DNA from 2 places in the Paraburkholderia sp. GAS41 genome. Region 1 is predicted to be linked to the other one. Evidence: predicted binding sites of a transcription regulator. Region 1 holds the regulator's gene; the other holds the start of a gene.
What was found. The regulator FNR, encoded in region 1, switches genes on or off when oxygen is low (the NO sensors DNR and NnrR bind a similar motif). The targets are predictions, from matches to a motif close to TTGATNNNNATCAA.
Positions count from the first base shown of each region.

Region 2: the regulator FNR is predicted to act here: its motif matches at 1,957-1,970, upstream of P3T43_RS28390 (universal stress protein).

Region 1 covers NZ_JBNDMK010000044.1:14,834-18,512, forward strand. The annotation lists gene P3T43_RS33960 (SDR family NAD(P)-dependent oxidoreductase) at 1-178, opposite strand, end outside; gene P3T43_RS33965 (SUMF1/EgtB/PvdO family nonheme iron enzyme) at 272-1,606, opposite strand; gene fnr (fumarate/nitrate reduction transcriptional regulator Fnr) at 1,738-2,496, opposite strand; gene P3T43_RS33975 (FadR/GntR family transcriptional regulator) at 2,779-3,468, shown strand; gene P3T43_RS33980 (MFS transporter) at 3,625-3,679, shown strand, end outside.
Region 2 covers NZ_JBNDMK010000026.1:21,331-25,009, forward strand. The annotation lists gene P3T43_RS28370 (NRAMP family divalent metal transporter) at 1-986, shown strand, start outside; partial or broken gene P3T43_RS28375 (F0F1 ATP synthase subunit gamma) at 1,023-1,202, opposite strand; partial or broken gene P3T43_RS28380 (F0F1 ATP synthase subunit alpha) at 1,190-1,616, opposite strand; partial or broken gene P3T43_RS28385 (carbamate kinase) at 1,666-1,821, shown strand; gene P3T43_RS28390 (universal stress protein) at 2,044-2,880, shown strand; gene P3T43_RS28395 (universal stress protein) at 2,925-3,428, shown strand; gene P3T43_RS28400 (universal stress protein) at 3,425-3,679, shown strand, end outside.

The DNA.
Region 1 (3,679 bases):
CGGCCGTCACGCCAAATTTCGTCGCAATGCCTTCCGCGGCGGCGGACAAGCGCTCCTGATTGCGCGCCGCGAGCAGAAGATGCGTTCCTTCGGCTGCAAACGCTTCTGCCACAGCCAGCCCGATACCGACGCTGGCGCCAGTCAACACGGCCACCTTGCCGCGCAGATTCAGATCCATTGGCGTTGTCTCCGTTGTTCAGAAGCCTGGCTAAACGTTCGCGGCTGCGCTAACGAAACGGCGGTTTGCGGACTAATCCTGCGGGTAAAGCGGTCATCCCCTCACGCACCGGAACCCCGCATACACATACTGATAATGCGGCTGAAACCAGTTGCGAAACTCCGGCCGCAGCATGCATTGCGCGGTGCGCGCCGATCCGCCCTTGAGCACGTAATGCTGCCCGTCGAAGAAGTTGGCGGAATAACCCAGATAGAACGGAAACGCTTCGAATCCCGGCAACGCGTCGAATAGCGTAGACGTCCATTCCCAGCCATTGCCGAACTGGCCTTCCACGCCGAAAGCGCTGACGTTGTCCGGATGCGCGTCCACCGCCTGTGGATCCCAGTGGCGAAAATCAAAGTTGCCCGACGCCGCATGTGGCGTACCGTGCGCCGCGCGTTGCCATTGCGCCTCGGTCGGCAATGCTTTGCCGGCCCAGCGGGCATAGGCGCTCGCTTCGGCATGGCTGACATACACCGGCCAGTCGAGCGGCAACGGGATCTCGTCGAACATGGTGCGCAGCAGCCACTCGCCGTCGCCTTCGCGTTGCGACCATCCGGCGGGTTGAGCGATCTGCACGGACTCCTTCCAGACCCAGTCCTTGTCTTTCCACCAGCCTCGCTGGCGGTATCCACCGGCCATGACGAATTCGAGGTACGCACCGTTCGTCACCATGTAGCGGTCGATTTCGAAAGCCGGCACGTCGACGTGCAATTCGCCGAACTCGTTGTCCCAACCGAAGCGGCCGCTCTCGCGCGCCATGCCGAGCACGGCGCAGCCTGCCGGGACCGTGACCATCGGCGCGTGATCGACATCGCTGACGCGATCGGCGCGCACGCTCTGGCGATAGCGCGAGCCGGGATCCTGACCATCGCCGGGCGGGGCGATCTTCTGCGCGAGCGGCAACTGATGCAGCATGTACGCGAGGGTTTCGGCGTGCATCAGACGATGCTCGATGGCGACGTTCAGCAGTTGCCCGGCCGAGCCGGTTTGCGCGCCATTGCCTTGAGGCTGGCCGTCGACATGCAATGCGGCGAGCTGACGATCGATCTGCTCGCGCGCTTGCTGGCCATAGGCCCGCACGCTTTCCAGCGACGGCCAGTCGGCCGGTACGTCGGTCGGCAAACCGCCGTCGACGGGATCGATGCCGAACGCGAACAGCGTATCGAGCGCGGCATCGAAGGCGGGCAACGAGCACAGCCGCTCGTCGAACAGATTGCGGTCGAACGCTTCGAGATGCCCGATATAGAACACGATCCGGTGACGCTCGCGGATCGGCCGTTCGTACAGGTACTCGGGTTTGACGGTGGAGAAGAGGGTGTCCGTAATGTGACGCGCGTCGATCAGGCGCTGGACTAGCGGATGATGCGGGGCGGGGTCGCGATTCATATCGCCGGGTCTCCGTGAGGGGGACAGTTTGAAGACTGTACCTGCTCGCAGGACGCATGCCAAGGCGCAGCACCGGCAAACGCGCGTGGCAGGCCCGCCCGGCAAGCCAGAGGAGGCCGGTGCGAGCGCCTTTAAACCTGCCGCAAACCTTCGATATCGACGATACGGATGAACTTGCCTTGCGTGTCGATCAGACCGCGCTTTTGAAATCTTGACAGGGTGCGGCTGACTGTTTCGAGCGTCATGCCCAGATAGCTGCCCATGTCCTCCCGCGTCATGCGCAGATTGAATTCCGCCGGGGAGTAGCCGCGCTTCGCGTTGCGCTCCGAGATATCGAGCAGGAACGCGGCCACCCGTTCGTCGGCGGACAGCGAGCCGAGCACCAGCATCTGCGCAGCCTCGCGGACAATCTGCTCGCCCATCAACCTGAGCAGACGCTCCTGCATGGAGCCGACTTCCCGGCACAGGCGCTTGAGCGCGACGTACGGAACGATGCACACCGTGCTGTCTTCGAGCGCGGTCGCACTGCAAGCGTGCGTGTCGTTGCTGATGCCGTCGAGGCCGAGCGCCTCGCCCGCGAGGCGCAGGCCGGTCACCTGTTCGCGGCTGTCGCGGTGCGGCAGGGTGGTTTTCAGGGAGCCGGAGCGCACGGCGTACAGATTGTCGAACCTGTCGCCCGCACGGTAGAGCGTCTCGCCGCGCCGCACCGGGCGCGCGCTACAGATCAGCGCTTCGAGCTTTGGCAATTCGTCGGCGGAGAGGCCTTGCGGCATGCACAGTTGCCGCATCGCGCAACTCGAACACCGCGCTGTGCTGCGCACGACAGGGCTCGGGCTCGCATCAGAAACACGGCGGGCGGCGGGGCGGACTACCGGGGTGGGCGCAAGCATGATGCACGACCGTTTGTAAGGTAACGAGACGATTGTCCCACCAGGGTCAAGCGCCGCTTAGCGGCAAAATGACGCGCGAATGATCGCCGAGGTAGCGCGGCGTTGTAGGGATGTCAATCAAACACTTGTCAAATTTCTGTCCATGGGGTCATATAGTCGCGGCGCCGCCCAGTCGGCTTTTGCGGGCGTCGATATGGCTATTTGTCTAATTTTTAAGCAAGCGATGCACGCTGTTTGCCTTACAATCGTGCTCTATTCTGACAAGCTGACCCTCCATCGATGATGAACGAGCGCAAATCGACGGGCTTGCCCGACAAGATCTACGGCGACATCCTGAACCGCATACTCGAAGGCGAGTACAAGGAAGGCGAGCGCCTGCCTACCGAGCACGCACTCGCCGAACGGTTCGAAACCTCGCGGCCTACCGTGCGTGAAGCGCTGGCCCGGCTGCGTGCCGACGGCATCATCGTCACGCGGCACGGTTCCGGGACCACGGTCGCCCGCCGGCCCGATCCGGATGTGCGCCGCTTCGCGCCGCTCGAGACACTCTCCGATATCCGCCGTTGCTACGAGTTCCGCATCGTCACCGAAGCCGGGGCGGCCGAACTCGCAGCGGAGAAGGCCGAGACCGAAGACATCGCCGCGATCCAGCACGCGTGGGACGAACTGGAGCGCATCGTCGAGACCCAGGGGATCGGCGCGAAGGACGATTTCTCGTTCCATCTCGCGGTCGCGCGGGCGTCGAAGAATCCGTTCTTCATCACCGTGATGTCGTTCATCGAAGAGCAGATCGTGTTCAGCATGAACCTGTCGCGCAACCTGTCGCTGGTGAAGACGGTCGAGCGGCAGCGCCTCGTGCAGGCCGAGCATCTGGCCGTGCTCGAAGCGATCCGCCGCAAGGACGGTCCGGCGGCGGGTGTGGCGATGCGCAAGCACCTGGAAAACGCGCTCGAGCGGATGTTCGGCTCCTGAGTGGCGTCGTGTTGCCGGGCCGCGTCGAACGCGGCCCGATTTGTCTAGTCGGTCCGGCCTCGTGTCTGGCTTTTTCATGCCCTCTGTCACGCGCTCAGCCGCATCGTTCCAGTGAATTCTCCCCGCCCCCTGCCGTTCCGTGATGCGCTGCTGGCGATGCTCGGCATCGCCCTCGTCAACATGCTGGTCGCGCTCGATCAGACCGTGGTCA
Region 2 (3,679 bases), on a different contig from region 1:
TGCTCGTCGCCAATGTCCTGAATATCGCTGCCGACGTCGCCGCCATGGGTGAAGTCGCGGAACTCGTGAGCGGCATCGACCGCCATCTGATGACGGCCTGCTTCGTGTCCGGAACACTGCTGTTGCAGGTATTCGTCCCCTACCACCGGTATGTCTTCTTTCTAAAGTGGCTGACCTTCTCGCTGCTCGCCTATGCCGCCGTGCTATTCACGGTTCACGTGCCGTGGAGCGAAGTCGCGCTGCGCACGCTATGGCCGCACCTTACGCTGAACGCCAACGCGGCGGCGGTGATCGTTGGCGTGTTCGGCACGACGATCAGCCCTTACCTCTTTTTCTGGCAGGCGTCCGAAGAGGTCGAGGAGATGCAGGCGCATGGCGGCAGCGCCGCGCTAGTGAATGACGCGGGCGCGGCGCCCACAGAGCTTCGCCGCATTCGCTGGGACACCTGGACCGGCATGTTCTATTCGGACGTCACGGCTTTTTTCATCATTCTGGCGACCGCTGTCACGCTGCATGTGGCCGGTGTGACCGACATCACCACCGCAGCGCAAGCCGCGAGCGCGCTGCGGCCGCTTGCCGGTAATTTTGCCTACATCCTTTTTGCGCTGGGTATCCTCGGTGTCGGCCTGATCGGCGTGCCGGTGCTCGCCGGCTCCGGCGCTTATGCGCTCTCCGAGGCGATGGGATGGCGCGAAGGTCTGGAGCGTAAGGTCCGAGATGCACGCGGTTTCTACGCCATCATCGCCGTCAGCGTGCTGGCGGCACTCGCCATCCAGTATTCGCCGATCAGTCCGATGAAGGCTTTGTTCTGGAGCGCGGTCATCAACGGCGTCGTGGCCGTGCCGTTGATGGTCGTGATTCTGATCCTCGTGTCCAGAAAGTCGGTCATGGGCGCGTTCACCGCCAGCCGGCCGCTCGTCGTTCTCGGCTCGATCGCTACGCTGGTGATGGGCGTGGCCGCTGTCCTGATGCTGCTGCCGTCTTAGACAGTCCGATCGCCTTTGCTTCCCTTCCAGAACTATTCAAACGCCGGCCCCGGCACCCGCCGCGAGCTCCACGATATCGGCCGTGATCTCGTCCTGACGAACCTGCCGGTAGCGTTGCGTAAGGTCGGCAAGGGTCTCCTTCACATTGGCGCGCGCGGCCAGCATCGCGCGCACGCGTGCCTCGATTTCGGCGAGTTTTCCGCTCATGGCGTGTTCGCGCTGCTTGCCGTGCCGCTAGCGGCTGCTGGCGCGAACTGCTGCACCAGTTCGCTAACTGCAGCAACCAGCACCGCTTGAACGTCGGCGCTCAATGGCATGCGCGAGGACCGCGAAAAGCCCGCCGCGATCTGGCTTTGCAGGCGCTGGCTCGCCAGAGGTCCGGCCAGTTGCGTTCGCACTTGCACGACAATTTCGCTCGGCACTGAATCGAACACCCCTTCCGCCAATGCTGACAATTAGAGCGATCTCTTCGAGCGTGCTTAGCGTGCTTAGCGCGCTGAAGCGCGGCTGCGCGATCAACGCACGGATACGTTCCCCGCGGGCTATCTTGCCGGCGACATGCGCATCCGTCAGCCCACCGAAGCGGCTGAACATCTCCAGCTCCAGAAACTGCGCGTAATCGAGGCGCAGCGCATCGACGAGAAGTACACCCGTTTCGACGGGCTCACTGACCAGATCGCGCTCGATGTCTTTCCCGGCCGGCTCAATGGGGCCGAAGGTCGAGGCGGCGTGCGAGTTCGTCTCGCGCACTGGCCGGCCGGCAGTCATCGGCTCGCTCGATCACATCGAGGCGATGGCAAACGGCACGGCAGGTACGCGCGTCGTGTGCGCGTAAACAACGTTTGGCGATCGGGTAACCCGTGATCGAACCGGTTAATGCGGCGCTCGAATCGAGCGTCCGCTATCTCGCCGCCTATCTGGCTGGGCGTCGCATTCCCGTCCGGATGAAGTATCACGCGCTACCGCGCCGTTGATCTTGATCAACGCCGGCAACGACCCGGCTCCTAGACTCAGATCACGCGTTCAAGCGCCACTCACCCACTTCTGGAGCACTGCAATGACTTACAAGACCATCGTCGTTCACCTGGATACAAGTGAGCGCGCGCACCCCAGGCTCGAATTCGCCCTGCGGCTCGCCAAGCAGTTCGGCGCCCATCTGACCGGCGTGTTTGCCGTGTTCACGCCCGATCCGCGCTCGCTCTACGTTATGGCCGGAACCGCCGAATACTACGGTGCGCACGAACAGTTGCGCGCGGAACGCCGCGGCGCGCTCGAACGGCTCTTTCGTGCGGAATTGAGCCGTGCGGGAGTTGCCGGCGAGTGGATCGCTGTCGACGCCCCGGCTAGCCTCGCCGTGCCGCAGCGCGGCCGGTGCGCAGACCTGATCATTGCCAGCCAGGACGACCCGCACGATCCGGAATCGTACGTCGGCGATTTTTTCCCTGAAAACCTGATCATGTCCGCAGGCCGGCCGGTGTTGCTGGTGCCGTACGCCAGCAACGTCACGTCATCCGGCGCGCACCTGATGGTCGCCTGGGACGGTAGCCGCGAAGCCACCCGCGCGGTACACGATGCACTGCCGTTCATGCGCGCGGCGAAGACCACCACGGTCGTCACCGTCAACGGCGAGCGGAGCGAGCCGCGCGTGCGCATTCCGGGCGCGGATATCGCCACGCTCATCGCGCGGCACGGCGTGAACGTCGAGGTCAAGGATATTGAGGTCGGCCGCGATGCCTCGATCGGGGACGCGCTGTTGTCACAGGTATCCGCGATCGGCGCGGATCTGCTCGTGACGGGTGCTTACGGACACGCCCGCTGGCAGGAACTGGTGATGGGCGGCGCGACCCGCACGATCCTTAGATCAATGACCGTGCCGGTACTGATGTCGCATTGATGAACCGGAACGTCGAGTCAGTTCCATTCAGGAGAGAATTCACCATGTATCAACAGATTCTGGTTGCCGTCGACGGCAGTGAAGCGTCCGGACGCGCCCTGGACGCAGCCTTGCAACTCGCGCGCGATTCCGGCGCAAAATTACAACCCCTGTTTGTCGTAGACGTCCCGTTGATGTCATACGACGTACCCGGTTACGACCCTTCCTACGTCCGCACGGCGCTGCTCGAGGAAGGCGCGCAGGTGATCGAGGACGCAGTGGCGAGCATGAAGCGGGCCGGTGTGGAGGGCACGCCACGCATCGCCGAAACCGACCTGGCGGGCGACGACATCGCCCATTGCATACTGCACGCGGCAAGCGATTTCAAGGCCGACCTGGTGGTCATGGGCACGCATGGACGGCGGGGTTTCCAAAGGCTGGTGCTTGGCAGTGTCGCAGAACGTTTCCTGCGCATCGCGCAGTGTGCGGTGCTGATGATCTCGGCACACAGCGCCAAACCTGTGGCAAGCGACGCCCATGTAGCTGAACCGATCAGGGAGCCGTCATGACCTGCAAAACCCTGCTGGTGCATCTCGACGACAGCATCCATAGCACCGCGAGGATCGAGTTCGCACTTGAACTGGCCGGCCGGCACAACGCGCATCTGATCGGCCTGTATGTGGTTTGTCAGGATCTGACGCAGCCGATGTTTCTCCACGGCGAACGCGCACTGGTCGCGATTCGCGAAGCGCAACACGAGGCCAATCTTAAAGACGTGCAGGCGCGCTTTCTGGCGGCGGCCGAACGGGCCGGGCGCGGT